Regions from separate parts of the Bacillus sp. M13(2017) genome, predicted to be linked through region 1. Evidence: predicted binding sites of a transcription regulator. Region 1 holds the regulator's gene; each other region holds the start of a gene.
What was found. Region 1 encodes Rex, which represses fermentation and respiration genes when NADH is low (regulators of the CRP and FNR family bind a similar motif). Its sites were predicted from a motif close to TTGTGAAATATTTCACAA; they were not measured.
Positions count from the first base shown of each region.

Region 1 (10,170 bases):
TAATCGAGCTTTTTGTCCACCACTAAGGGAAGATACTGGTTTCAGTACATCATCTCCTGTGAATAAAAAATTCCCGAGTATAGTACGGATTTCTTTTTCAGGTTGCAGTGGATATTCATCCCATAGTTCATTTAAAACCCGTTTAGAAGATGTTAAGTTTGCTTGTTCTTGATCATAATAACCAACAGATACATTTGATCCGAAAGAAACATCACCATTTAATAGTGGTAACTTATTCACAATAGACTTTAATAATGTGGATTTCCCAATTCCATTTGGACCAACTAAAGCAACACTATCTCCGCGAGTTAAGCGCATAGTTACATGTTCAATTATAGGGTTCTCATCATAGCCGATGGTTGCATCATTTACTTGTAAAACATCATTTCCACTTTGCTTTTCAATATCGAAGTGGAATGATGCTGACTTAGAATCCCCTAATGGTCTTGTTAATAATTCCATTCTGTCTAGTTGTTTACGGCGACTTTGAGCCCGTTTCGTTGTAGAAGCGCGAGCTATATTCTTTTGAACGAAGTCCTCAAGTTTTGCGATTTCATCTTGTTGTTTTTCGTAACGTTTCATTTCTTGCTCATATAATGCTGATTTTAAGTCTAAATATTTACTGTAGTTACCAACAAATCGTCTGCTTTCTTTATTCGAAATTTCATATACTTGTGTAACGAGTTTGTCTAAGAAATAACGGTCATGTGAAACGATTAATATTGCGCCAGGATAACCTTGTAAATATTGCTCAAGCCACGTTAATGTTTCGATGTCTAAATGGTTTGTAGGCTCATCCAAAATAAGTAAGTCTGGTTTTGTTAATAATAATTTCCCGAGAGCTAATCTTGTTTTTTGCCCGCCGCTTAAAGTAGAAATCGTCGTCTGGTGCGTTTCAACTGGGAAGCCAAGGCCGCTTAAAATGGAGCGAATATCCGCTTCATATTGATATCCACCTTGATCTTTATAATTGAGTTGCAATTGGTCATACTCAGCTAACAATCTTTCATATGTAGCTTCGTTTGAAAAGTTTTCTTCTTTTCCCATTTCTTGCTCAAGCCTTCGAAGTTTTGTCTCCATTTGCTGTAAGTGGGTAAAGACGGTTAGCATTTCATCCCAAATTGTTAAAGACGTTTCTAGTCCAGTATTTTGAGCTAAATATCCGATTGAGACATCTTTTGGTTTTATAATTTCGCCACCATCATGAGATAATTCACCAGCGATTATTTTTAATAATGTAGATTTTCCTGCTCCATTCCTTCCAACTAATGCGATACGATCTTTTGTTTGTACTTCCAATTTTATGTTTGCCAGAATTGTTTCTGCACCGTATAATTTCGAAAGCGCGTTTACTTGTAATAAAATCAATGTTTTCACCTCAAATAATTTCTTAACTTTGCCATGTTTATATTTCTCAATCATACTAAAAATAGTGTATAGTTTAAAATAAAGAGAGAATACTTCTTCTCTTTATTATACAAGGAATTTAATGAGTGCTAAACTTCTGTATTTGATTAAAGTATATGAATAATGATAGGAAGAGAGGAGAGGTCATATGGATCAGCAAAAGATTCCACAAGCCACTGCTAAAAGATTGCCTCTATACTATCGATTTATCCAAAACTTATCTCTTTCTGGTAAGCAGCGTGTTTCATCGGCCGAATTGAGTGAGGCAGTAAAAGTAGATTCCGCAACAATACGAAGAGATTTTTCGTATTTTGGAGCGTTAGGGAAAAAGGGATATGGATATAACGTAAATTATTTATTATCATTTTTCCGCGAAACACTTGATCAAGATGATATAACACGTGTAGCACTTATTGGAGTAGGTAATTTAGGGACCGCTTTCTTACATTATAATTTCACGAAAAACAATAATACAAAAATTGAAATGGCATTTGATGTTAGTGAAGAGAAAGTTGGAACAGAAATCGGGGGCATTCCTGTATATCATTTAGATGAATTAGAAGAGAGATTATCAAATGATATACAAGTGGCAATATTAACAGTACCAGCCACAGTAGCACAAGCTGTAGCAGATAGATTAGCTGAAACGAGCGTGCACGGTATTTTGAATTTCACACCAGCGCGATTAAACGTATCAGAGAATATTAGAATTCATCATATTGACTTAGCTGTAGAGTTACAAACATTAGTTTACTTTTTGAAAAACTATCCACAATAAAACGCAGAGGAAGCGACCTCTGCGTTTTATTATTGTTTCTTCTTTGTGAATTTAACTAATATAAGGCGAAGTGCCAAATTAAAATCAATTGTTGCCATAACTGCAAATAGTATTGTCCACATATTCCAGATTGTATCTGTCACGTTCGTAATGGCCAAGCGTGTAAAGATACATCCAAGAAGGAAGTATAGTGCAGCCATGAACAATGGTGAGTTTCTCATACAAAAAATCCTCCGATAAAGCCTTGCATTTTTTCAGCTTCTTTAATCATTTCTTGAATTTGCTCATTGCTCATAAAAATTTGCCCAATAGCAACTAATGTATTCATCGCAACATGAGCTGCAATCGGAACGATAATACGTTTCGTCTTCACATATAAGAAGGCGAATACGAGCCCCATAGCAGTGTATACCAATAAGTGAGTAAAATCAAAATGAATTGCTGCGAATACAAGCGAACTAATGATAGCTGCAATAAAGAAGTTAAACTTCTTATAAAGTGCACCAAATAAAATTTTTCTAAATACGATTTCTTCTAAGATAGGTCCGATTATAGATACGACAATAAGGAACCAAGGTGTCGTTCTTGCAATTTCCATCAGTTTCATTGTATTTTCTGAACCTTGCTTAATTCCTAGTAGCTGCATCTCGATCATACCGGCAACTATTTGTGAAAAGAAAGCTAAGAAGAACCCGATGAAAATCCATCCAATAGTAGCTGGGACAGAAGAGCGCATTGCATCTAAATGCCTGTCACGAATATCTGTTCTAAGTAACCAAAGTATGATACATAATGCAACAAAGAAGCTAATAATTGCCCAGTGTCCCATTATGATTTGTCCTTTTTCCTCAATGGTAAATCCTCTATTATCATAGAGTCCTGTTTTTAGGAGAAGTGGTAATCCAACAACGCCAGATAACTGCATTAAAATGTATGTAACGATAATCCACCAGTATTGTTTCTTCAAATGGTTTAACCATCCTTTCTAACTCTAGTGTATGAGATAAGGTAGGATAACATGTAAATATGTTATCTACGATATAAACTTTCATTCGAATTATGATTTTTTTGTAAATCTTTATTTGAAATTAAAGTAGGAGACAGGAAAAAGTTGTACGTTTAGCGAAAACAACTTAGGGTGTCTTTCATATTGTAACATACGAGTAGGGGAAACAACGATTCATATAGTAAAGGCGGTATTCTATATAGAAAGTTTATATAGTAATTTGCGAAAAAATTATGATTTTTTTACTTGCAAAAGAAATTGAGATTATTTATTATTATAAGTGTGTTAGCACTCGGATGACTTGAGTGCTAATAAAAGAAATTTACATAACAAAATGAGGAGGTTATTGTTCATGCTAAAGCCATTAGGTGATCGCGTTGTAATTGAGCTTGTTCAAGCAGAAGAAAAAACAGCAAGTGGTATTGTATTACCAGATACTGCAAAAGAAAAACCACAAGAGGGTAAAGTTGTTGCAGTAGGTACTGGTCGAGTGCTTGAGAATGGTGAGCGTGTTGCTTTAGAGGTAGCAGCAGGTGATCTTATCATCTTCTCAAAATATGCAGGTACTGAAGTGAAATATGAAGGTACAGACTACTTGATTTTACGTGAAAGTGACATTTTAGCAGTTATCGGTTAATTATATAAATCTTAAAAAATCCAAGGGGGTCAATTATTATGGCAAAAGATATTAAATTTAGTGAAGAAGCACGTCGTTCGATGCTTCGCGGTGTCGACACTCTTGCAAACGCAGTAAAAGTAACACTTGGACCAAAAGGTCGTAACGTTGTACTTGAGAAAAAATTTGGTTCACCACTTATTACAAATGATGGTGTAACAATCGCAAAAGAAATCGAATTAGAAGATGCATTCGAAAACATGGGTGCGAAGTTAGTAGCAGAAGTTGCTAGCAAAACAAACGATGTAGCTGGTGACGGAACAACAACTGCAACTGTATTAGCGCAAGCTATGATTCGTGAAGGTCTTAAAAACGTAACAGCTGGTGCGAACCCAATGGGTCTTCGTAAAGGTATCGAAAAAGCTGTTACTGCTGCAATTGAAGAATTAAAAACGATTTCTAAACCAATCGAAGGCAAATCTTCTATCGCACAAGTAGCTGCTATTTCTGCAGCTGACGAAGAAGTAGGTCAATTAATCGCTGAAGCAATGGAGCGCGTTGGTAACGACGGCGTTATTACTTTAGAAGAGTCTAAAGGATTCACAACAGAATTAGACGTAGTAGAAGGTATGCAATTTGATCGTGGATATGCATCTCCTTACATGATTACTGATTCTGACAAAATGGAAGCAGTTCTTGATAACCCATACATCTTAATCACTGACAAAAAGATTTCTAACATTCAAGAAATCTTACCAGTATTAGAGCAAGTGGTACAACAAGGTAAACCACTTCTTATCATTGCTGAAGATGTAGAAGGCGAAGCTTTAGCTACATTAGTAGTGAACAAACTTCGTGGTACATTCAACGTAGTAGCTGTTAAAGCTCCTGGATTTGGTGACCGTCGTAAAGCAATGCTAGAAGATATCGCAATCTTAACAGGTGGCGAAGTAATCACTGAAGAATTAGGCCGTGACTTAAAATCTGCTACAGTTGAATCTTTAGGACGCGCTGGTAAAGTTGTTGTAACGAAAGAAAATACAACTGTAGTTGAAGGTGTAGGAAGCACAGAACAAATCGAAGCTCGCATCGGTCAAATCCGTGCGCAATTAGAAGAAACAACTTCTGAATTCGATCGTGAAAAATTACAAGAGCGTCTTGCAAAACTTGCAGGTGGCGTAGCGGTAATTAAAGTAGGTGCAGCAACTGAAACTGAGTTGAAAGAACGCAAACTTCGCATTGAAGATGCACTTAACTCAACTCGTGCAGCAGTAGAAGAAGGTATCGTTGCAGGTGGTGGTACTTCACTTATGAACGTATACACAAAAGTAGCTTCTATCGTAGCTGAAGGCGACGAAGCAACAGGTATCAACATTGTACTTCGCGCACTAGAAGAGCCAGTTCGCCAAATCGCAATCAACGCTGGTCTAGAAGGATCTGTAGTTGTAGAGCGTCTAAAAGGCGAAAAAGTAGGCGTTGGTTTCAACGCAGCTACTGGCGAATGGGTTAACATGCTTGAGTCTGGTATCGTAGATCCAGCTAAAGTAACTCGCTCTGCACTTCAAAACGCAGCATCTGTTGCAGCTATGTTCTTAACAACTGAAGCTGTAGTAGCTGACAAGCCAGAACCAAATGCACCAGCAATGCCTGACATGGGCGGCATGGGCATGGGCGGTATGGGCGGAATGATGTAATTCCGTTTGCCCTAAAAAACATCCATTTCTATATAGAAATGGATGTTTTTTTATGTTTTTTAAAAAAGGAAATGAATTTCTGTAGAATTTTGTCGCTTTCTCTCTTGACCATATTGATACTTCATTGTTAGAATCTAGGAAGATAATATAAAACGATCCTTCATATATCCTCAATGATATGGTTTGAGAGTCTCTACCGGGTTACCGTAAACAACCTGACTATGAAGGCAGTGTGTCTTATATTTATAAAGAGCGGAGACTATCTTTCTTTATAAAGCCAGACCCCTGCCTTTTCTTTGTTATGAGACTAGAGGCGGAGGACTGGCTTTTTTTATTATATTGGTAATGCTTTTCGCCAAATTGGTGAAAATATTTATATACGAGAACTAACGTTGGGGTGATTATTTTGAAGAAACAACACGATACAATTATCGTTTTAGATTTTGGAAGTCAATACAATCAGTTAATAGCACGTCGAATTCGTGAGTTCGGTGTATACAGTGAACTTCATCCACATACAATTACTGCAGAAGAAATTAAAGCAATGAATCCAAAAGGGATTATTTTCTCTGGTGGACCAAATAGTGTATACGGTGAAGGTGCATTACATTGTGATGAAAAAATCTTTGAACTAGGTTTACCAATCTTCGGTATTTGTTACGGTATGCAGCTTATGACGCAACACTTCGGTGGTAAAGTAGAGCGTGCAAATCACCGCGAGTACGGAAAAGCTGTTCTTAAAGTAGAGAACGAATCAAAATTATATGCGAACCTTCCAGAAGAGCAAGTTGTATGGATGAGCCATGGTGACTTAGTAACTGGTTTACCTGAAGGATTCGTAGTAGACGCAACAAGTGAATCTTGCCCAATTGCTGGTATGAGCAATGAAGACAAAAACTTATACGGTGTACAATTCCACCCAGAAGTACGTCACTCTGAGCACGGTAACGATTTAATTAAAAACTTCGTATTCGGTGCTTGTGGTTGTTCTGAAGGATGGAACATGGAGAACTTTATCGAAGTAGAATTAGAGAAAATCCGTGAAACGGTTGGAGACAAAAAAGTACTATGCGCACTTAGCGGCGGTGTAGACTCTTCTGTTGTAGCAGTGTTAATTCATAAAGCAATTGGTGACCAATTAACATGTATTTTCGTTGATCACGGTTTACTTCGTAAAGGCGAAGCGGAAGGCGTTATGAAAACATTTAGCGAAGGCTTCCATATGAACGTTATTAAAGTGGATGCAAAAGACCGCTTTATGGACAAGTTAAAAGGTGTAGAAGATCCAGAACAAAAACGTAAAATCATCGGTAACGAATTCATTTACGTATTTGATGATGAAGCGTCTAAATTACAAGGTATGGACTTCTTAGCGCAAGGTACACTTTACACAGATATCGTTGAGAGTGGTACAGCAACTGCACAAACAATTAAATCTCACCATAACGTTGGTGGACTTCCAGAAGACATGCAGTTCAAATTAATCGAGCCTTTAAACACGTTATTTAAAGACGAAGTACGTGTATTAGGGTCTGAACTAGGAATTCCTGATGAAATCGTATGGCGTCAACCATTCCCAGGACCGGGTCTTGGTATTCGTGTATTAGGTGAAATCACAGAAGAGAAATTAGAAATCGTTCGTGAATCTGATGCGATTTTACGTGAAGAAATTATTAAAGCGGGCTTAGACCGTGAAATCTGGCAATACTTCACTGCGCTTCCTGGTATGCGTAGCGTAGGTGTTATGGGTGACGAGCGTACTTACGATTACACAGTAGGTATCCGTGCGGTAACATCTATCGACGGTATGACAGCTGACTGGGCACGTATCCCTTGGGACGTATTAGAGAAAATCTCTGTACGTATCGTAAACGAAGTAAAACACGTTAACCGTATCGTGTATGATGTAACGAGTAAGCCACCAGCAACGATTGAGTGGGAATAGTATTTATAAAAAGGTCCATCTATTGCTTATGCATAGATGGATCTTTTTTATTTTGGTATTAATACGAACGAAACTATGAAATTTTATAAAAATGTTCGTTTTTAAATTGACAAAACTACTTCGTCGAGTTAATATGATTATGTAATTCAAACGAAAAGTGAATATTATAGCCGTCGTATAATATCGGGGATATGGCCCGAAAGTTTCTACCTAGCTACCGTAAATGGCTTGACTACGAGGCGTTTGTATAAAGATGAGGGGAAACTTGTCTTTGTTTATAGAACGCTTCCATGTATAAATGCAATGGAAGCCTTTTTTATTTCTCGGGATAAAAGAGGGCTAGGAGAAATGCGGCGAGTAATCATATAACGGGGGAAACGTAAGATGAAACGCTATTTTCAGTTTGATGAGCTCGGTACGAATTATAAGACTGAGTTCATAGCAGGGTTAACGACATTTCTATCTATGGCTTACGTACTATTTGTCAATCCTGCTACGCTGTCGCTTGGAAATGTTAAAGGGTTACCAGCAGGTACAGGGATGGATCCAGGTGCAGTATTCGTTGCTACGGCATTAGCGGCAGCGATCGGTTCGTTAATTATGGGTATTTTCGCGAAGTATCCAATTGCTTTAGCGCCGGGTATGGGAATTAACGCGTTCTTTGCTTATACAGCAGTGTTAACGATGGGTATTCCGTGGCAAACGGCCATTGCTGGAACATTAATGTCAGGTATTATCTTTATTATTCTTACTGCTTCAGGTATTCGTGAAAAAATCATTAATGCAATTCCATCGGAGTTAAAGTTTGCAGTAGCAGCAGGTATTGGATTATTCATTGCTTTCCTTGGATTCCAAAATGCCGGAATTATCGTGAAAAACGATGCGGTTCTTGTTGGGTTGGGGGACTTAACAAAGGGCACAACGTTACTAGCAATCTTCGGGGTTGTTACTACGATCATCTTCATGATTAAGAAAGTTAATGGTGCAGTATTTTACGGTATGATTCTTACAGCGATCTTAGGAGTTGCAACAGGATTAATTGATACTCCGAAAGCTGTGGTGGGAGCAATACCGAGTCTAGAACCAACGTTCGGCGTGGCGTTAACGCACTTCGGCGATATTTTCACAGTTCAAATGGGGATTGTTATTATAACGTTCTTCTTTATAGATTTCTTTGATACAGCAGGTACGCTTGTAGCGGTTGCGAATCAAGCAGGATTAATGAAGAACAATAAATTACCACGTGCAGGAAAAGCGTTATTTGCAGATGCGATTGCAACTGTAATTGGTGCGATCTTGGGTACATCAACAACAACGTCTTACATTGAATCTTCTGCAGGGGTAGCAGCGGGAGGGCGTTCTGGATTTACAGCAGTTGTAACAGCAGGATTCTTCTTACTGGCACTATTCTTCTCGCCATTACTAAGTGTTGTAACGCCAGCTGTAACGGCACCGGCTTTAATTATTGTAGGAATCTTGATGGTTTCTTCCTTAGGGGAAATTGATTGGAAGAAATTCGAGATTGCAGTACCAGCATTCTTTACAATTATCTCTATGCCACTTACGTATAGTATCGCAACTGGGATTGCGATTGGATTTATCTTCTATCCAATTACAATGGTTGTGAGTGGTCGTCGTAAAGAGGTTCATCCGATTATGTATGTTATGGGAGTTTTATTCGTACTATATTTCATCTACGTTCGTAAATAAAAGGGGTTTTTTGAAAGGTCTAGACTTAAGGGGAGTCTAGACCTTTTTTGCGTCTTCAGAAAATCTTAAGGATTTCCGAGCGTTTTTCTTCAGAAGTTTTCCTATAATAGAAGTTAGGGATTAAAAAAGTGATGGGGGAGATATTGTGGCACACGAAACAATACTTGTCGTAGATGATGAAAAAGAAATTCGGAATTTAATTACAATCTATTTAAAGAATGAAGGATATAAAGTATTACAAGCAGGAGACGGAGAAGAAGGATTACGTTTACTAGAAGAAAATGAAGTACATCTAGTCGTATTAGATATTATGATGCCGAAAGTGGATGGTATTCATATGTGTATGAAGGTAAGGGAAGCGAAAGAAATGCCTATTATTATGCTTTCTGCGAAAACGCAAGATATGGATAAGATTTTAGGGTTAACAACGGGTGCAGATGATTATGTAACGAAACCATTTAATCCGTTAGAGTTAATCGCAAGAATTAAATCTCAGTTACGCCGTTATATGAAAATGAATGGTTTCGCTATACAAAATGAGGACGAGCTAGAAATTGGAGAGATGAAAATAAACATCTCGACCCATAAAGTTATTGTGGACGGAGAAGAAGTGAAACTGACCCCAAGGGAATTTTCAATTCTAGAATTACTAGCTCGTAATCCGGGTATGGTCTTTAGCGCGGAACAAATTTATGAAAAGGTTTGGAACGAAAGATCTTTCCAGTCTGATAATACGGTAATGGTGCATATTCGAAAAGTACGTGAAAAGATTGAGGAGAATCCAAGGAAACCTAGATATATAAAAACAGTATGGGGAGTGGGGTATAAGATTGAAAAAGATATTTAATCCGTTTACTTATGTTAGGAAAATTCGAGAATTAATTAGGAAGATAATAAAGAGTGTGAAACGGAGTATACGAATTCAACTTATTACTGCATTTACTGCTTGTGCGTTATTAGGACTCTTTGTATCAACGAAGATAGTAGCACCTGTTTTTGAAGATGCTAGTCGAC
Region 1 is NZ_KZ268530.1:4,125-14,294, forward strand. It holds gene CGQ22_RS30640 (ABC-F family ATP-binding cassette domain-containing protein) at 1-1,368, opposite strand, end outside; gene CGQ22_RS30645 (redox-sensing transcriptional repressor Rex) at 1,556-2,185, shown strand; gene CGQ22_RS30650 (YdiK family protein) at 2,215-2,406, opposite strand; gene CGQ22_RS30655 (CPBP family intramembrane glutamic endopeptidase) at 2,403-3,152, opposite strand; gene groES (co-chaperone GroES) at 3,544-3,828, shown strand; gene groL (chaperonin GroEL) at 3,867-5,501, shown strand; purine riboswitch at 5,642-5,743, shown strand; gene guaA (glutamine-hydrolyzing GMP synthase) at 5,908-7,446, shown strand; purine riboswitch at 7,600-7,701, shown strand; gene CGQ22_RS30675 (NCS2 family permease) at 7,831-9,156, shown strand; gene CGQ22_RS30680 (response regulator transcription factor) at 9,302-10,003, shown strand; gene CGQ22_RS30685 (HAMP domain-containing sensor histidine kinase) at 9,987-10,170, shown strand, end outside.

Region 2 (10,170 bases), on a different contig from region 1:
TCCTTATAATTGGGAAGAAGCTGCTGGATTGGCTGTTCAACAAGAGAGATATGACTGGGCACAGGCGCTAAAGACTGGGAAGATAGAATGAAGGGGAGTTTACTTTATGGTAAACTGCTCTTTTTTATTTTGAGTAGATATTGAATTATATAAAAATAAAATGTTATGATTATGGAAACATATGAATATATGAACAAATATTCATATGTAAAAGAAGGAGGGATTAGAATGAAAGACCTAATTATTATCGGAGCGGGTCAAGCTGGATTAATAATGGGATATTACTTGAAGCAAGAAGGGTATAATTTTTTATTACTTGAGGCAGGAAAACGAGTTGGTGATTCATGGAGAAATCGATATGATTCTTTGAAGCTTTTTACCCCAAGGTCTTACAGTAGCTTGCCGGGTATGACGTTAATAGGTGAAAACAATGAATTTCCATGTAAAGATGAAATTGCAACTTATTTAGAAGAATATGCAAGACATTTTCAATTACCGGTACAATTACAAACGGAAGTACTAAAAATAAAGAAAGAAAAAGAAATATTTGAATTACATACTCCTACAGAAGTTTTACAAACGAAAAAAGTTATTATCGCATCAGGTGGTTTTCAGCAACCATTTATTCCCTCAGTTTCAGCAAATCTATCATCACATATTTTTCAAATACATTCATCACAATATAGATCATCATCGCAAATTCCACAGGGGAAGGCACTTGTAGTAGGTGGCGGAAATTCAGGAATGCAAATAGCAGTAGAACTTGCAAAAACGCATGAAGTTACGGTGTCTATTAGTCATCCTTTAACGTTTTTACCGTTACAACTTTTTGGAAAAAGTATTTTTAATCTGCTAGAAAAAGTGGGTTTATTGTACGCTGAAATAAATACAAAGAGGGGAAGATGGTTTCAGAAGAGAAAGGACCCTATTTTCGGTTTTGAAGGTAAGAAACTTATTCGTAATGGAGCAATCAAACTGCAAGAAAAAGTAGTAAGTGCATCAGGAAATAACATTATGTTTCAGAATGGTGATACTTATAGTGCAGAAAGCGTTATATGGTCAACTGGTTTTGTACAAAATTATAATTGGATTGAAATTGAACAGGCAGTGAATGAGAAAGGATTTCCTAATCATATAAAGGGAATCAGTCCAGTAAAAGGATTGTATTATATCGGTTTACCATGGCAATCTCAAAGGGGTTCCGCACTTATTTGTGGTGTAGGAAAGGATGCAGCGTATGTACTTTCTGAAATCAAAAAAATAGATCAGTAGCAATAACTACTGATCATCCATATGTACATGAATTAGGAGAGGTCAAACATTTATTAACTTTATTATAATAGATTTTCATAGAATTAAAAACTGAAAATTCAAATTTTATGTTGAGAAAGTTTTTTGTATCGAAATATATGAAAAAATAGGGATTTTCATCCCACATTAACGGACAGTAAGGCCTCCACTGATTAAAGTTTCACTTTATTAAAAGGAAAAATGATATTTATATTTTAGTAAATTATGATATAGTCTAAATAAGTGTGTTTTTCCATAAATGTAATTATTTTCATTGTAGTTTCGTTTATATAAGGGAAGGAGAAGTAATTATGAAGTTTGATGATCAACGCTTACTAGGAGTCCGATTAGGTTCTGTACTTGTGACAGAGGAAAATCAATATTTAGTAATTAAGAAAAAAGATCATTATGCACTATTAAATATACATAATTTAGAATGCACTCATGTTGAAGTGCAGTTAGAACATTTGGAAGAAATGTTACATGAAGATTTCCAGGAAAGTATAACGGAAATTATCGCACCAGAACATATAAAAATTGTTGCGAAAAATGTTATATAGATAAAGAAGCTGGAAGGAACAGCTTCTTTATTTTCATTATAAGGATAACGTTTTTACAACCTCACCAATGATCCCTTCCATTTGATGAACACCTAAATCGGAATTGGTCATAATAACAGCGCCATTCCCGCAGTATGGATAACAAACCATCATACATTGAAATCCGACGCCCCATCCGAGTGAATAAATCTGTAATTCTTCATTAGAATCATCTAGAAAAACACCTAATCCAGTCCATTTTGAGCAACCTTGAGGAGAAATCATGTCTAGTACTAATTTTTGAGAAAGTTTTAGTTTGCCCTTTCCTTGTAAGGAATGAATGATTTCAATGACTAAAGCTGATAAGTCAGTGAAATAAAACAAATGAAAGTTAGTAAGGGGGAACATTCATGAAATTCTGGATGGTTATACCGATAGTAGCCTTTGGTTTCATTTATATCGCTGAAAAATTAACTACAATTGAAAAGAAAAATGATGCGCGTTTAAAGAGAATTGAAGATAGATTACAATTAATTACGAAAGAATTGGGAATTGTAGAAAGAGAACCTGAAATTAATAAAGAACTACGCCAGCTTGTAGAAGAAGGCAAAAAAATTACAGCAGTTAAGAGAGTAAGAGAAGCTTTTGGTTTTTCCTTACTAGAAGCGAAGCAATATGTTGATAAATTATAAAAAAGATCACCCATTTGGGTGATCTTTTTCACTGCACCATGCGTGTATTTACATAAGCCGCGATTATAACGTGTCCAATTATAATGATAGGAAATAAGATTTTGGCATTAGGAGTAGTGAAGACACTACCGATTGTCGCAATGACACCAGCAATTAAATTATAAAGACCTACTATTTTTGATAGTGTCACTTTATCAAGCACGCGGCGTTCGTTGAATCCTGATAAGAGGCAAGTGTATTGTTTTACTCCGATGAAATAAGCTAGTGCAAATGAAATGATTGCTACTATGAATAATGATGGTGAAGCGAAGAGAGTCATTGCAAACACCTCCGTTAATGGGCTATAAATAAATTATAGTCTGAATGTTATAATTTAACAAAATACAATTTTGATTTTAAATGTAATAGAAAAATGGAGTATTTGTAATGAGGGGAGATTAAGTATGAATATTGTGGAGTTTCAGATTGAGACGACAAATTAACGAAGGAACTAATAGAAATGGTAGAAAAGAAATTTCAGAAGCGCGTAACGGATTTCATTATTACACATGCGCACGCTGATCGAATTGGCGGAATAAAAACGTTGAAAGAAAGAGGTATTAAAGCGCATAGTACAGCATTAACTGCAGAATTAGCAAAGAACAGTGGATATGAAGAGCCGCTTGGAGATTTACAAATAATTACGAGTTTGAAGTTTGGCAATACAAAAGTAGAAACGTTCTATCCGGGGAAAGGACATACAGAAGATAATATTGTTGTTTGGTTGCCACAATATCAAATTTTAGCTGGAGGCTGTTTAGTAAAATCTGCGGAAGCTAAAGATTTAGGAAATGTTGCGGATGCGTATGTAAATGAATGGTCTACATCGATTGAGAATGTGCTGAAGCGATATGGAAATATAAATTCGGTAGTACCTGGTCATGGAGAAGTAGGAGACAAGGGATTACTTTTACATACATTGGATTTATTAAAATAAGAAATTGTAGAAATACAAAAGAAAGGAGAAATAATTTTCTCCTTTCTTTCTTCTAACTATATTTAAATGCTGAATCTGTCGATTACGTCAGCATATATTACTGAGATTTTAATTCCAAGTATACAAATACTAGTACTGTCATAATTGCAATAACAACGTAAGTAGCATCAAGCATTATAAGTGTTTTTAAAGTTTCAGTCATTCTAATTCACCCCTGTTATAAAAATATAACATGATCTTTTTATTGATTAGATAAGAGATCATAAAGATAAAATGTATATGAAATTTCTTAAGTAGTTTCTATATAAATATATCATATAAATAATGTAAGTAATGTTAAGATAGTGTAAATGTATTGTAAATAAAAAGCTTTACAATAAAGGCTTTAATAAAAAATGATAGTTTCTTAAAATAAAAAATACGCTATTCTTTCTATTGAATGATAGAAAAGGATGGCGTTTTTGTATGTCTATTTTCATATGTGATGAATTGCAACTATTTGTATAAGGATTCAAAAAATTTTCGTTGTATATATTTCTCCAAATTAATTATTTAGCTATTTAAAAGTATCGAAAGATGTGTGCACACTAATGTACATTTTTTAGTGTCAATAAAAATATTATGTCAACAATATGAACTGTCACAAATCTTTATATATTATTGTGATTGATATCACATCACTTTTTTTCAATGGGTATTATGCTTAAGGTGTAATGAATGATTGGGAGAGGGTGGGATGATATGTTTTGTTATCAATGTGAACAAACGCCAACAGGCGGATGTAAAGTGATGGGTGTTTGTGGTAAGAATGAAACGATTGCGAGTTTACAAGATACGATTGTGTTTGGGCTAAAAGGAATTGCAGCTTATCGCACACATGCTGCTCAGCTAGGGTATACGGATGCATTTGTAGATGCCACAACACAAGAAGCTTTATATATGACATTAACAAATTCTAATTTTAACGAACAAGAGCATATTGATATGGCTATGAAAGTTGGGAAATCAGCTTTACGGGTGATGGAGTTATTGGATGAGGCACATACGAATCATTTTGGTGTGCCAGAACCTGTACAAATTACACAAAATCGTGTAGAAGGTAAAGCAATTGTAGTTACGGGCCATAATTTATTTGCATTAGAAGAACTATTAAAGCAAACAGAAGGAAAAGACATTAATATTTATACGCATTCTGAAATGCTACCAGCACACGGATACCCGCAGCTGAAAAAATATAAACATTTAAAAGGAAACATCGGTAAGGCATGGTATGATCAAAGACGCCTTTTTGAAAAATTTACTGGTGCCATATTAGCTACAACGAACTGTGTTATGCCAATTAAAGGCTCGTACTCTGATCGATTCTTTTCATATGACATTGCAGGTTTAGAAGGTGTACAAAAAATTGAAAATGATGATTTTACAACGTTAATTCAAAAAACGCTAGAACTTCCAGAAGTACATATGGAGTCGGATGAACAGTTAGTGACAGGGTTTCATCATAATACAGTATTATCATTAGCTCCAGAAATTATTGACGCAGTAAAAAAAGGGAAAATAAAGCGTTTCTTTGTTATCGCCGGTTGTGATGCACCGGGAAAAGGCGGAGAATATTATCGTGAATTAGCAACGTCACTTCCGCCAGAAACGGTTATTTTAACAACTTCTTGCGGGAAATTCCGCTTTAATGATGTGGATTACGGTGTTGTACCTGGTACGGAAATTCCGCGTTACATTGATTTAGGACAGTGCAATAATTCAATTTCTACAGTGAAAATAGCGGCTGCTTTAGCTGATGCTTTTCAATGTGAAGTGAATGAATTGCCAGTAAGTATTGTCCTATCATGGTTTGAACAAAAAGCGGTTGCCATTTTACTAGGGCTATTTAGTCTTGGGATTCAAGATATTCGCATCGGTCCAAAGGCTCCTGAATTTATTTCAGCTGGCGTGCTTGATGTATTACAAGAAACATTTGGTTTAAAACTAATTACAAATGCAGCAGAAGATATGGCTATGATGTTATCGTAACAAAAAATGATCTGTCTTATTAAATAAGAAGAGCTAGCCATATTCATTAACTTTGGTATAGTATAGCGCCCCAAAACAAAAATGTAGAATTTTTATTTTGGGGTATTTTCTTTTCTTAGTGGGATAGGTATGGGGAAATTTAAAAAAAGAAAACAGACTGTATCGAATAGGTAATAGTTGATTTTAGAAAAAAATATAAAAATCGAGTTGACATTCATCGCTACTCAGTCATACAATGTACTTGTAATAAGCAATACTGAGTAGTGTTGTTTCTCAAAATATTTTCAGCAGACAATAGGTAATAGCGGATTTTAGAAAAAATTTGAAAATCAGTTGACATCTATCGCTACTTAGTCATACAATGTAGATGTAATAAGTGATACTGAATAGTTCGTATTCACAAAAACTGTTCAGTGAAAAATTCGCCTTAGTACTCTGTAATACTGAATATAAGTCAGACAGAATAGGGGGTAAAGGAGGATCAGAACATGGAAAATTTAACTGAAATGTTGAAAGGTTCACTGGAAGGGTGTGTGTTGGAAATCATTAGCCGCCGTGAAACGTATGGTTATGAGATTACTCGCCACTTGAATGATCTTGGGTTTACCGAAGTCGTGGAAGGAACGGTGTATACCATTCTCGTACGACTAGAGAAGAAAAAGCTTGTGAATATTGAAAAGAAACCATCAGATATGGGGCCGCCTCGTAAGTTTTATTCATTAAATGAAGCTGGTCGTCAGGAGCTTGAATTATTTTGGAGAAAATGGGATTTTGTATCGTCAAAAATTAACGTCTTGAAGTCAAACTAGCCTCATAATATAAAATGTTTCGGCTCATATTTGGAGAGTTTCTTGTTCTGCTTTATAAAAAGGAGGAAAATAACATGTTGGAAATATTCAAAAAATTAATCGGTGATAAAAAAGAGTACAGAATGATGATGGCACGTGTTGCAGCACTGCCAGAGGACTATCAGTTTGTGTTTAAGAAAATTCAAAACTATATGTGGAATTTTTCGACCGGAAACGGGATGGATATGCTGCACATTCAGTACGAATTAATCGATTTGTTTGAAGCCGGTGCAGCGGAAGGTAGACAAGTGCTAGATATTACTGGGGAAGATGTGGCATCTTTTGCTGACGAACTAGTGGCAAACGCTAAAACGTATGTCTCCAAATATCGTGAAGATTTGAATGAAAGTATTATGAAGAAATTGAGAAAAAAATAAATGCAATACGAAATACCGACTGATTAGCTGGTCATAAATGTGAACTACCGCCATCGCTATTCAGTTATATTTTTAACTCAGTACTAAGTGTTACAGAATATCAGTGGTACTAAATAGAGGGTATAGGTAATTTATTTTTGTAAGGGGGAAAAAGCATGAGCAATGCAGCGATTTCTGTAAAAGGATTAAAAAAATTTTTTAAAGACAAAGAAGTGTTAAAGGGAGTGGATTTTGATGTACAGCGTGGCGAAATTTTCGCACTGCTAGGCTCAAATGGAGCGGGAAAGACAACAACGGTCAACATCCTTTCGACGCTAATGAAGCAAGATGGCGGTGAGGTAAGCATTTGTGGATTTGATGTACAGCGCCAACCAGATCAAGTTCGTCAAAGTATCAGTTTGACAGGACAGTTTGCAGCTTTAGACGGCATGTTGACGGGGAAAGAAAACTTGATAATGATCGCTAAGTTACGTGGTGTTTCCAATCCCGTTCAAGTCGCTGACAATTTGCTTGAAAGATTTAGCCTGACTGATGCGGCAAACCAAAGGGCAGATCAGTATTCAGGCGGGATGAAGCGCCGGCTTGATATCGCGATGAGTTTGATCGGGGCGCCAGCAGTTATTTTTCTTGACGAACCAACGACTGGACTTGATCCTGAAGCGCGAATCGAAGTGTGGGATACAGTCAAGGAACTTGCCGGTAGCGGCACAACGATCTTGCTTACGACCCAGTACTTGGAAGAAGCCGAACAACTAGCAGACCGTATCGCTATTTTGCATGGCGGAAAAATTATTACGACAGGTACTCTTACTGAACTGAAAGAGATGTTCCCACCGGCAAAAGTGGAGTATATCGAGAAGCAACCGACATTGGAAGAAATATTCCTTGCGATCATTGGCAAAAAGGAGGAGATGTAAATGAAAAGTAAAACAGGTGTATTATTAGGTCGTTTAATGCGTAACATTATGCGCAGCCCGGATACAATTATTACAGTAGCGATTACGCCGATTATGATGATGCTATTATTTGTTTACGTATTTGGCGGGGCTATAAAGACAGGAACAGATAACTACGTCAATTATTTATTGCCGGGAATTTTGCTAATGGCTATCGCATCCGGTGTAGCTTACACTTCTGTGCGACTATTTACGGATGTAAAGAGTGGGCTGATGGCACGTTTCATTACGATGCCTATTAAGCGTTCATCGATATTGTGGGCTCATGTTTTAACCTCTCTTGTTGCTAATGTACTTACTATCGTGGTGGTTATTCTTGTTGCATTATTAATGGGTTTCCGTTCCAGTGCTAATATTCTAGAGTGGCTCGCGGTAGCTGGAATACTTGGGATGTTTACGCTGGCGCTAACATGGCTAGCTATCATTCCAGGATTGAAAGCGAAGTCTATGGAAGGGGCGACTGCTTACTCGTACCCGCTAGTTTTTCTTCCATTTATTAGTTCGGCCTTTGTGCCTACCGAAACGATGCCAAAAATTGTTCGTGCGTTTGCAGAGAATCAGCCTGTAACTTCAATCGTGAATGCGATTCGTGCTCTTTTATATGAAGGAACTGTGGGTAACGATATTTGGATTGCACTCGCTTGGTGCGTAGGTATAATGGTCATCTCTTACTTTTTCGCCAGTAAAGCATTTAAACGTCAGTTAGGGTAAGAAACGAGATAAACGAAACCTTCAGGAATAATATATATTTAGAAAAGCACGGGAGATTTTCCGTGCTTTTATTATTTATCATGCTCTCATTGTAGTAAATGAAATGGTATTTAAAAATAGGATAATTATCCAGTGATAAAGCTTAATATTTGAGGCTCACTGCTTATGGAATGTATAAGCACACTCGTTTTTGTAAATCTGCTAATACTTCATCGGGTATTTCTTTGATTTTAATATCCTTCCCTAGAAAAAGCAGCCAATTTATTATTTCCGTCACTTCATCGGGATTGTTAACATTGATAAAAGTTTTTAAAATGGCTGTGGATTGGTAAGGATTAGTATAAGATATTGAAATTTTTAAAGGATGGTATTTTTTGAACTGGGCAATTGCTGTCGGACCAAGTTCAAATACAAGGTTAATTGCTTCGTCCTTCTTACTTAGTTTTTCTAAAATCTTTTTCTTATTTAGCCTTTTGTTCGTCGTGTATGGTTCGATATTAATGAGATCATCGACAGGAAACATCATCTTCTTTTCTTCTTTTAAGTCAAACCCTTCAATGATCCAATGGCTTTTTTCTTGATAAAGGTGCAATAGATAAATTGGATAAGACTTGATTTCTTCATCTTCTTTGATAGTAATCAATAAATGGTTATCTAAAAGAAGGATTTGAATGAGTTTTTCTAACATAGGATGGGGGAGATCAGAAAGCTCAAGTAGATCGGGATTATGAGGATTAGTTCCTTGGAACAGCAAGAGTTGATTTAAAAGAACGAGGTCATCTTGCTGGGTTTCTGAGATGAGTCCTAGTAGTTTTTCAGCTAAAGATTGACGACTTTTTAGATAGGGAAGTTGTTGATTCCTCGTAGCCATAAAGGCAATAAAAAGAGCTTTCACTTCATTATCAGTAAAGCGAACAACGGGCAGGATAGAATTATGCATAACAAAATATCCACCCGTTCTCCCAACTTCAGCGACAAGTGGCATTCCCATAGCTTCAATTTCTCTAATGTCTCTAATAGCTGTCGATCGTGATATGTTAAATTCTCGTATGATTTCAGAAATTGTAAAGTGAGAGCGGTTGTTAATATATCGCATAATTGTATTGATCCGTTCAACTTTTTTCATTTTGGTCTCCTAAACAGTATCATTTTTTGACATGGTTTAAAGATATTATAAACGTATCAGATGAAAAGATAAATCGTTTGATTAATAAAAAAAGAGGCAGGTTTTGTATATGAAAAATTATACTATAGAAGAAAAAGATAGCTTTATTGTGTTAGGTATTGGAACTGAAATTAAGAGTGAGTACACAGACTTTGCTGGAATAAATAAAGAAAAGGAAGACTTTTGGTCGGCTGTTAAAGAAGATGGAAGGCTGGACACTTTAAAAGCTTTAGCGACAAATGAATACATTTTTTCTGTGAGCGAAGCGGTGAATAACAAAATGATGTATTATGCGGGTGTCATGACAGAAGCACAAATAGAAGAAGAATCTAGAGTGATTCAGTTTCCGAGGGGAGAATACTTAGTAGTAAAAGGGGAAGACAAAACAGCTGAAGAGTTAAGTAATAAGTTGACTGGCATCGCCTTCGGTCAAGCTTTACCAGATGCAAATGAGTTTGCTTATGTTGGTGGACCAAATACGACGGTTGAGATGGGGAAAAGAAACGGCTTAGTGTTTGGTGAAATGTGGATTCCAGTTGTAAGGAAGTAAAGTGATAAAAGATACGAATATGGGAAGTAGAGGCTAAC
Region 2 is NZ_KZ268504.1:268,838-279,007, forward strand. It holds gene CGQ22_RS14785 (metallophosphoesterase family protein) at 1-91, shown strand, start outside; gene CGQ22_RS14790 (flavin-containing monooxygenase) at 229-1,272, shown strand; gene CGQ22_RS14795 (hypothetical protein) at 1,602-1,850, shown strand; partial or broken gene CGQ22_RS14800 (serine hydrolase domain-containing protein) at 1,887-2,201, opposite strand; gene CGQ22_RS14805 (hypothetical protein) at 2,240-2,521, shown strand; gene CGQ22_RS14810 (DUF3784 domain-containing protein) at 2,550-2,840, opposite strand; partial or broken gene bla (subclass B1 metallo-beta-lactamase) at 2,991-3,497, shown strand; gene hcp (hydroxylamine reductase) at 4,239-5,525, shown strand; gene CGQ22_RS14830 (PadR family transcriptional regulator) at 6,014-6,334, shown strand; gene CGQ22_RS14835 (DUF1048 domain-containing protein) at 6,409-6,750, shown strand; gene CGQ22_RS14840 (ABC transporter ATP-binding protein) at 6,906-7,667, shown strand; gene CGQ22_RS14845 (ABC transporter permease) at 7,668-8,417, shown strand; gene CGQ22_RS14850 (helix-turn-helix transcriptional regulator) at 8,581-9,543, opposite strand; gene CGQ22_RS14855 (GyrI-like domain-containing protein) at 9,653-10,132, shown strand.
Region 2: a site for Rex is predicted at 4,158-4,175, ahead of hcp (hydroxylamine reductase). Genes of this name have one in related genera too.

Region 3 (10,170 bases), on a different contig from region 1:
TTTCATAAAGTTTACGTTTCCATAAAACTCTAGCTGCTCACTATGAAAATATTCATCACCAAGCTCTAACAAGTCGTACATCACTTCAGGAGGAAATACACCTTGGAACTGCAAGTTATGAATCGTATATACCGTTTTAATACGCTCATATAACGGGTTATCTTGATACTTTTCACGAAGTAAGAAATTAACCATAGCCGTATGCCAATCGTGGCTATGAAGAACATCCACTTCAAAATCAAGGTGCGGAATACACTCTAACACCGCTTTTGAGAAATAAGAAAAACGCTCTCCGTCATCATAATGACCATACAGAGAATCTCTCTTAAAATAATATTCATTATCTATTAAGTAATACGTAATTCCGTCTTGCTCACCTTTTAAAATTCCACAATATTGATTTCTCCACCCGAGCGGGACGTTAATTACTTTATGTAACGTACATCCATCCCTTAACTTTGGCGGAATAAGACTATAATTCGGGAGTATAATGCGAACGTCCACCCCTAATTTTTTTAGCTCTTTTGGGAGCGCACCTGCTACATCAGCTAAGCCTCCCGATTTAACAAATGGTACACATTCTGATACTGCAAATAAAATATTCACTTGTTGTCCCACTGCACGAAAAGCTTATACTACTTCCCTTGCAGCTTCCTCCCTTCGAGTTTTCATTTGAATTAAAACTTTAATCAGTGGAGGAAGACCCCCACTGATTCTTTTAAGAATAACTATTAATCGTACTGTTTTGAACGCTTCCTTTTTCTACAACGTATGGCTCATCAGCGTTTCCTTTTAGTACAACACCGTCACCAATTTTCACGTCTTTATCAATAATAACACCGTCTATTATACAGTTATCTCCAATTTGGCTCTTTTGCATAATAATACTGTTACGAACAATGGAACCTTTTCCAATTTTAACAGAACGGGAGATAACACTATTTTCTACTTCGCCTTCAATAATACTGCCGTTTGCAATCATTGTATTTTTCACGGCTGCACCTTTTAAGTAACGAGTTGGTGGTTCATCTTTTACTTTCGTAAAGATCGGTGCTTCTTTCTTAAATACTTGCTTCCAAATAGCAGGTTGCAAAATTTCTAAGCTATGTTTATAGTAACTTTCAATCGAATCAATAATCGCTACATATCCTGTATGCTCATAAGTAGCAATATGCAGTGATTTTCCGCGCTTTTCTCTCACCACATCGAATAAGCTATATTGCTCCAAATCTTTATATGACTCAAATAAATCTAACAATAATTTTTTCTTTAACACGTATGTTTGAAGCGAAACCCCTTCATGGCAAACTTCCGTAATATCAGCTGCCGTATGTATATGTCGCTCTAACACCGCCTGGAAATTCAATGCTGTTACGAGATGGCTATTCGTAATAACGACGTATTCTTCTCTAGCTCTTAGAAAATAATCAATATGTCTTCTAAAATGTGCAAAAGATCCAAATTCATCTTGGTCACATTGGCAATTTGGTGGGAATAAAAACAGTCCGTCTCTTTTTCTATCTAAATCCCACTGCTTTCCTGAACCAACATGGTCCATTAACGAGCGGTTTTTATGACTTGTAAAAACCGCTACACTATGAATATTAGAATTCACCATATTTGAAAGCATGAAATCAATGAGTCGATAACGGCCCCCAAACGGTAACGCCGCTAGTGAACGATGCCCTGTTACTTTCTTTAAGGAAGGAAAACTTCCCGTTGCATTAATAATTCCTAACATTTTTTCTCCCATTCATTTCATCCCCCTTTTCTATTTCCCTTCAGCAATGAGTACTACATCGTCAACATTTTTTTCCGGACGAATAATTGTTCCATCTTCAATAACCATTTCCGATCCAACAATTGCTCTTTCAATCACAACATTTTTTCCAATCTTTGCTCCTGGCATAACGACAGAATCAATAACCATACTACCTTCTTCTACCGTCACCCCTTGGAATAATACAGAATGCTTCACGTCCCCTTCAATGACGCATCCTTCGTTAATAAGTGATTCTTCTACTTTTGCCTGCTCTGCAATATATTGAGGTGGCTCATTTGGATTTACAGAATAAATACGCCAATTACGATCGTTTAAATTCAGTGATGTTTCATCGCGCAGTAAATCCATATTCGCTTCCCATAAGCTCTTAACCGTTCCAACATCTTTCCAATATCCTTCAAACGGATACGCCATCAACTTCTTCCCTTCATCTAATAAAAGCGGAAGTACATCTTTTCCGAAATCATTACTAGATTCAGGATTTCTTGCATCCATCTCTAAATACTCTTTCAAAATTGCCCAGTTAAAAATGTAAATTCCCATTGATGCAAGATTACTTCTTGGAAATTGCGGTTTCTCTTCAAATTCAACAATCTCCATCTCTTCGTTCGTATTCATAATACCGAAACGACTCGCCTCATCCCAAGGTACTTCAATAACAGAAATGGAAACATCCGCTTCCTTCTCAATATGATAATCTAGCATTTTACTGTAATCCATTTTATAAATATGGTCGCCCGATAAAATAAGAACGTACTCTGGTTCGTACTGACTTAAATAGTTTAAGTTTTGATAAATGGCACTTGCCGTACCTGTGTACCACTTCACACCTGAAGACTCCGCATAAGGAGGTAACACTGTGACTCCACCGCTTACTCGGTCTAAATCCCACGCATTGCCGATTCCGATATAATTATGAAGTTCAAGTGGTTGATATTGCGTTAAAATCCCAACCGTTTCAATACCAGAATTCGCACAGTTACTTAGCGTAAAATCGATAATGCGATATTTACCACCAAATGGAACAGCTGGCTTGGCTAAATTTTTTGTTAATGCACTTAATCGACTACCTTTTCCCCCTGCTAGTAACATTGCTACGCACTTTTGTTTTTGAGCCATCTTGTTTTTTGCTCCCCTTTCTCGTCTTCACTGGTCGTAATATGGATACGCCAAATGGTGGAATTGTAATTTCTACATGTGCTGCTTGATTATGATACGGTTCTTGAATTGCTTTCAGACGTTTCTTATTTACTTGCCCTGACCCGCCATATTGCTCAGCATCACTATTTAAAATCTCGTTATAATACTCGAAATCTGGTACACCTACTTTATAGTTTTCATATGTAGCTTTCGTAAAATTACATACGATAACTAACGCATCTTCTTGTTTATCTCCTTGGCGGATAAACGAGAAAATACTTTGCTCGTTATTATTAGCATCAATCCACTGAAAACCTTCAGGCGAATGATCAAGCTGCCAAAGTGGTTTTGAGCGCTTATACAATGCTATGAGCTCTTTAAAGTAATCATGCATATAACGATGCATTTCAAAATCATGTAAATTCCAATCTAAATCTTCAAGGTCTTTCCACTCATCAAACTGCCCGAATTCTCCTCCCATGAAAAGTAATTTCTTTCCTGGGTGAGTAAAGAAATATCCATATAATAAACGAAGCTGAGCAAACTTATCCCAGTAATCACCTGGCATTTTATTTAATAACGACTTTTTCCCATGAACGACTTCATCATGAGAAAGGGGTAATATGAAGTTTTCAGAGTAAGCATATAGTAAAGAGAACGTCATTTTCTCATGAATATATTTTCTGTACTCTGGCGCACACTCCATATATTTCAGCACGTCATTCATCCAGCCCATATTCCATTTATAATTGAATCCAAGCCCACCTTCATACGTTGGAGCTGTTACAAGTGGCCAAGCTGTTGAATCTTCTGCCGTCATAAGAAAATCTTCATCTTCTGCAAACACCGCTTCATTTAACTCCCGTAAAAATGACACAGCGTACTCATTACTTTGCTCTTGTCCTTCTTTATTCCAGTACAACATGTTCGCAACTGCATCTACTCTGAAACCATCAATATGGAAATATCTCATCCAAAATAACGCATTTGAAATTAAGAAATTACGTACCTCTCTCTTTCCTAAATCAAAATTGACAGTTCCCCATACTAGATTTTCTTGTACATCTTTATCTTTATATTCATAGGTCGGTGTGCCATCAAACAAATATAAACCGTGAGCATCTTTACAAAAATGCCCCGGTACCCAATCTAAAATGACACCGATTCCATATTTATGACATTCGTCGACAAAATACATTAAATCATGCGGTGTACCAAATCTACTCGTCGCTGCATAATATCCCGTTCCTTGATATCCCCAAGAACGATCATATGGATGCTCAACAAGCGGCATAATTTCAATATGTGTAAATTGATGTTCCACCACATACGGAATGAGTTCTTCTGCCATTTCCCTGTAAGAATATAGTGTTCCATCTTCTTTCTTTTTCCAAGAACCGAAATGTAATTCATAAACTGTCATCGCTTCTTTATAAATCGGTTTTTTCTTTTTCTTACGATTCCAGTTTTTATCATTCCATTCATATCCTTTTATATCAAAAACTACAGATGCCGTATTCGGTCTTACTTCTGCATATATAGCATACGGATCTGCCTTTAAAATGACGTCACCAGCCAACGTTTCAATCGCATATTTATATATTTCTCCTTCTTCAATATGCGGTATAAATAAGGACCAAATGCCTTCTTCTGTCACTTGTAGCATCTTATGTTGCTCATAATCCCACTTATTAAAATCTCCAACAACACTCATTGCTTTCGCATGAGGAGCCCACACTGTAAATCGTACCCCTTGAATCTCATCTTCCGTCACAACATGTGCGCCAAAGATGTTATAACTTTCATAGTACTTTTCTGTATGAAACTCATCTCGTTTCACTTCTTCACAATTTATTACACTCAATATGCTCACCTCACTTAGATGACAGAATTTTTTATACTTTAACTATTTCTGTGAAAAACTGCAATATCCTTGTTAATTTATAAAAAACATTCGTTTTTTTCTTAAAAATGTTAGTTTTTCTTCACATTTCCGTGTAAAATATCGAATTTTGACGAATATTCATTGAAAACGCTTTATTATTCTTCTATATTTTTACCAATTATTTTTCTCAACCTTTATTTTATTATGTTTATCCTATTTTTCATGCTATTTTCCACTCAAAATCAAAATAAAATAATCTGTCATAAAAAATGTTTCTCAATATTTTTTGTCACAATGTTATTGAAATGCGAAATTTAATCCTGCTTTTGAAAAGCTACTTTCCGACAAAGGGGTAACCGCAAAAGTAAATGAACCGAAACTAGAGGCAGGTTCTGTTACAGTTGGCGGTGCTATCGATGACAAAAACTTTGCTGGATTAGATGGTGATTTCCCGTTCATTGATGTAACTTTCAAAGTAGAAAATGATGAATTTTATGAAGCAAACGCTCAATTAGAGTCACCAATTTTTGTTTACTGGAAACAAGGTGAATCAGAACCAAATAGAATGCGTGTACTTCAAGATCAAACATTCTCAGTTATGTCCTTAAATTCACTAGTAGAAGGAAATATTAAACCTGGTGCATTCTTAAATGAACGTGGCTATTTAGATGAAAAGTTCGATTATACAAAGCTTGGCGTAAAAGTATATGCGACTGATTCTTATCGTCATAAGTTTGAAGGCTCACTAGATAAATACGGATACTTCAAACTAAATGGACTTCCAGTTAATAAACGCGACTATAACTTATATGTAGAGGTGCCAGGACATTTAACAAGCCGCCTAACAACGAAACTTGGTACTGAAAAAGACGGTAAGCTGCTTGGCCAATATTATTATGCAAGACCTGACGAAAACCTTGCCGGCGATGTAAATGCTGATAAAGTAATCGATATTAAAGATGCTGAAATTATCGCTAGCAACTATGGTAAAAAAGGACTAACTGTAAAAGACGGAGACCTTAATAAAGATGGGATTGTCGATGAAAAAGATATTCGCTTCGTTGAAAAGAACTTCTTGAAAAAAGAGCTAGATGCATCTAAATCACAAACAGCTGCTGAAAAATCCAAAAGCGGTACACTGACAGATATTTTAAAGAAATTAGGATTAATGCCTAAAAAATAATAAAGTGAAACTTTAATCAGTCGAGGTTTTACTGCCCGGCAAATAGCGGAATAATAAAGAGCACTCTACGTAAAGTAGAGTGCTCTTTTTCTATAAACGACCCTTATCCAGCAAAAGGGGTATATTGGGGATATACAAGGGAAACCGGAAAAGGAATTTATATTAAATTATATAAGTTCAGAGGTAAGAAGCAGTTTCCCACCTCTGAATTATTTAGTAATTATTATAGTACTGGTGCCATTGTTTCTTTTAATACTTTTACAGAATGAGCGAATTTCGCTTTTTCTTCTTCATTTAACTCAAGCTCTACGATTTCACGTACACCTTCACGGTTAATTACAGCTGGAACACCTACATAAGCATCTTTCTCATCGTATTGACCTTCAAGGTATGCAGATACAGTTAATACGCTGTTCTCGTTGTTTAAGATTGCTTTAGTTACACGAAGTAGTGACATACCGATTCCGTAGTAAGTTGCACCTTTACGCTCGATGATATGGTAAGCTGCATCACGTACATTTTCAAAGATTTTATCTAAGTCTTCTTGTTTGTACTGTTCGTTATTAGCTAAAATTGTTTCTAGTTTTTGTACACCGATAGTAGCATGGCTCCATACTGGAAGTTCAGTGTCACCGTGTTCACCAACGATGTAAGCATGAACGTTACGTGGATCTACATTTAAGTAGTCACCTAACATGTAACGGAAACGAGCAGAGTCTAAAGTAGTACCAGAACCAATTACGCGCTCTTTTGGTAGACCAGATTCTTTCCAAGTTACGTAAGTTAAAATATCAACTGGGTTAGTTGCGATTAAGAAGATTCCATCGAATCCGCTATCCATAATACCGCGAACGATTTGTTTAAAGATCTTTGTATTTTTCTCAACTAGGTCTAAACGAGTTTCACCTGGCTTTTGTGGTAATCCAGCAGTGATAACTACTAAATCTGCATCTTTACAATCTGCATAGCTACCGCTCCAAACTTTTGTTGGTGATGGAGAGAATGGTACCGCATGGCTTAAGTCCATTGCTTCCCCTTCTGCTTTTGCTTCATTAACATCTACTAATACGAATTCTTCAGCTACACCTTGGTTGATCATTGAGTAAGCATAACTACAACCTACAGCTCCTGTTCCTACTAATACTACACGATTGATACCTTTTTTCATGGTAATTTCCCCTCTCTATTGTTCACATCTATTTTTTATGATTGTTTAAGTAATTAATTAAAATACTAATTTAATGTTGTTTAACTTCTTTACATTCATATTGTAGCACGTATTATTGTGAATTACTTCACAAATTATGACCTATTTGTGAACTTTTTCACATATGATGTAAAGTTATTGGAATAGGTGTGGAATCCATTTCAATGGAGGCGTTTTCTTTAGATTGTGAAAGGGATTTTCTTGTGGTTTTTGTCGGTAAGTGAAATTATATCGGCGATTTTTAGAATATATGGACCGTAACTCCAAATATATCAGCGATTATTAAAATTTATCGACCGTAACTCAAATTATATCAGCGATTTTTGCAATATATCGGCTTACCGACAAAACTCGACAATAATGACAACATAAAAAAGCTGTCTTCAGTAGGTCACACCTATTGAGAGAAAGCAGCTTCTTCTATATATTATTTATTTTCCACAGTAGCTCCCGGATGTATTTTCATCGGTTTCTCCAAGTGTAGGAGGCTACAGCCATACAGCTGGGGTAAAAGTTCAACTTGAGGTACCATTTGTTAGATAGATAGTTCCTTCATATTCATACAGGCCCAAATAAACAACATGATTGTATTTACGGCTCTATATACCCAACTGCAACAGCCCATACTTCATATTTCTTCTATTGCCTAAAAAAGCAGAGTATCCAAAGTCCACTTTTACACAACAAAAAAGAGATAGCAGATTATGCTATCTCTTTTAGTATGACCCGTACGGGATTCGAACCCGTGTTACCGCCGTGAAAGGGCGGTGTCTTAACCACTTGACCAACGGGCCAGTTCTGGCAGAGAAGAAGGGATTCGAACCCTCGCACCGCGTTCGCGATCTACTCCCTTAGCAGGGGAGCCCCTTGAGCCACTTGGGTACTTCTCTATAAATATGGCTCCGCAGGTAGGACTCGAACCTACGACCGATCGGTTAACAGCCGATAGCTCTACCACTGAGCTACTGCGGAACAATTATGGTGGGCCTAAATGGACTCGAACCATCGACCTCACGCTTATCAGGCGTGCGCTCTAACCAGCTGAGCTATAGGCCCATAATTGAAAAGCGGGTGAAGAGAATCGAACTCTCGACCAGAGCTTGGAAGGCTCTTGTTTTACCACTAAACTACACCCGCATTAAATTGTAAATGGTGAGCCATGAAGGACTCGAACCTTCGACCCTCTGATTAAAAGTCAGATGCTCTACCAACTGAGCTAATGGCTCATTTTGAAAGTGGTGCCGACTAGAGGACTTGAACCCCCAACCTACTGATTACAAGTCAGTTGCTCTACCAATTGAGCTAAGTCGGCTTGCGACTTCAAAATGGTGGCTCGGGACGGAATCGAACCGCCGACACGAGGATTTTCAGTCCTCTGCTCTACCGACTGAGCTACCGAGCCTTTATGTAAAAATGGCGGTCCCGACCGGGGTCGAACCGGCGATCTCCTGCGTGACAGGCAGGCATGTTAACCACTACACCACGGGACCATTTGGTTGCGGGGACAGGATTTGAACCTGCGACCTTCGGGTTATGAGCCCGACGAGCTACCGTGCTGCTCCACCCCGCGATGATAAAATATTTACTTTAGAAAAAATGGAGGAGGTAGAGGGATTCGAACCCCCGCGCGACTCTCGCCGCCTGTCGGTTTTCAAGACCGATCCCTTCAGCCGAACTTGGGTATACCTCCGAGATATATACGTCTAATGGTGGACCTTGTAGGACTCGAACCTACGACCGGACGGTTATGAGCCGTCTGCTCTAACCAGCTGAGCTAAAGGTCCTTTATGGTAGCGGCGGAGGGGATCGAACCCCCGACCTCACGGGTATGAACCGTACGCTCTAGCCAGCTGAGCTACACCGCCATAAATGATATTTAAGATAAGTGGAGCCTAGCGGGATCGAACCGCTGACCTCCTGCGTGCAAGGCAGGCGCTCTCCCAGCTGAGCTAAGGCCCCATGTTTTTTTGGAATATCGGGAAGACAGGATTTGAACCTGCGCCCCCCTGGTCCCAAACCAGGTGCTCTACCAAGCTGAGCCACTTCCCGTTAATAAAAGCGCGCCCGAGAGGAGTCGAACCCCTAACCTCTTGATCCGTAGTCAAACGCTCTATCCAATTGAGCTACGGGCGCATATGGTGCCGAGGGCGGGGGTCGAACCCGCACGGTGGTCACCCACCGCAGGATTTTAAGTCCTGTGCGTCTGCCTGTTCCGCCACCCCGGCATGTCATATTGAAAATTGGAGCGGAAGACGGGATTCGAACCCGCGACCCCAACCTTGGCAAGGTTGTATTCTACCACTGAACTACTTCCGCAAGACATGTATGAGTTATTTAATTAAAAGTGCGGGTGAAGGGAGTCGAACCCCCACGCCAAAGGCGCCAGATCCTAAGTCTGGTGCGTCTGCCAATTCCGCCACACCCGCATATTAATTTATTTAAGAAAAATGGGGCGACTGATGGGAATCGAACCCACGAATGCCGGAGCCACAATCCGGTGCGTTAACCACTTCGCCACAACCGCCATGATTTCTGGTGCCGACTAGAGGACTTGAACCCCCAACCTACTGATTACAAGTCAGTTGCTCTACCAATTGAGCTAAGTCGGCTAAATGGTGGAGGATGACGGGATCGAACCGCCGACCCCCTGCTTGTAAGGCAGGTGCTCTCCCAGCTGAGCTAATCCTCCATTTGCCTGGCAACGTCCTACTCTCACAGGGACAAGGTCCCAACTACCATCGGCGCTAGAGAGCTTAACTTCCGTGTTCGGTATGGGAACGGGTGTGACCTCTCTGCCATCATTACCAGACTGTATTCATTTAAGACAAGAATTATTATAACTCATTTACTTTTGAAAGTCAACAAGTTTTTTATATTCTTTCAAAACTAGATAACATTGCTACATATTATATGGTTAAGTCCTCGATCTATTAGTATTCGTCAGCTCCACATGTCACCATGCTTCCACCTCG
Region 3 is NZ_KZ268500.1:27-10,196, reverse strand. It holds gene glgA (glycogen synthase GlgA) at 1-606, opposite strand, end outside; gene glgD (glucose-1-phosphate adenylyltransferase subunit GlgD) at 719-1,753, opposite strand; gene glgC (glucose-1-phosphate adenylyltransferase) at 1,772-2,902, opposite strand; gene glgB (1,4-alpha-glucan branching protein GlgB) at 2,850-4,787, opposite strand; partial or broken gene CGQ22_RS31295 (S8 family serine peptidase) at 5,113-5,991, shown strand; gene CGQ22_RS00125 (L-lactate dehydrogenase) at 6,215-7,159, opposite strand; partial or broken gene CGQ22_RS31290 (IS4 family transposase) at 7,646-7,823, shown strand; tRNA gene CGQ22_RS00120 (tRNA-Glu) at 7,921-7,992, opposite strand; tRNA gene CGQ22_RS00115 (tRNA-Ser) at 7,998-8,088, opposite strand; tRNA gene CGQ22_RS00110 (tRNA-Asn) at 8,096-8,170, opposite strand; tRNA gene CGQ22_RS00105 (tRNA-Ile) at 8,178-8,254, opposite strand; tRNA gene CGQ22_RS00100 (tRNA-Gly) at 8,265-8,335, opposite strand; tRNA gene CGQ22_RS00095 (tRNA-Lys) at 8,349-8,424, opposite strand; tRNA gene CGQ22_RS00090 (tRNA-Thr) at 8,435-8,510, opposite strand; tRNA gene CGQ22_RS00085 (tRNA-Phe) at 8,525-8,600, opposite strand; tRNA gene CGQ22_RS00080 (tRNA-Asp) at 8,613-8,688, opposite strand; tRNA gene CGQ22_RS00075 (tRNA-Met) at 8,692-8,768, opposite strand; tRNA gene CGQ22_RS00070 (tRNA-Ser) at 8,796-8,888, opposite strand; tRNA gene CGQ22_RS00065 (tRNA-Ile) at 8,906-8,982, opposite strand; tRNA gene CGQ22_RS00060 (tRNA-Met) at 8,987-9,063, opposite strand; tRNA gene CGQ22_RS00055 (tRNA-Ala) at 9,085-9,157, opposite strand; tRNA gene CGQ22_RS00050 (tRNA-Pro) at 9,174-9,247, opposite strand; tRNA gene CGQ22_RS00045 (tRNA-Arg) at 9,258-9,331, opposite strand; tRNA gene CGQ22_RS00040 (tRNA-Leu) at 9,335-9,423, opposite strand; tRNA gene CGQ22_RS00035 (tRNA-Gly) at 9,440-9,514, opposite strand; tRNA gene CGQ22_RS00030 (tRNA-Leu) at 9,544-9,624, opposite strand; tRNA gene CGQ22_RS00025 (tRNA-His) at 9,647-9,722, opposite strand; tRNA gene CGQ22_RS00020 (tRNA-Thr) at 9,732-9,807, opposite strand; tRNA gene CGQ22_RS00015 (tRNA-Val) at 9,812-9,887, opposite strand; rRNA gene rrf (5S ribosomal RNA) at 9,892-10,007, opposite strand; partial or broken rRNA gene CGQ22_RS00005 (23S ribosomal RNA) at 10,109-10,170, opposite strand, start outside.
Region 3: a site for Rex is predicted at 7,275-7,292, ahead of CGQ22_RS00125 (L-lactate dehydrogenase). Genes of this name have one in related genera too.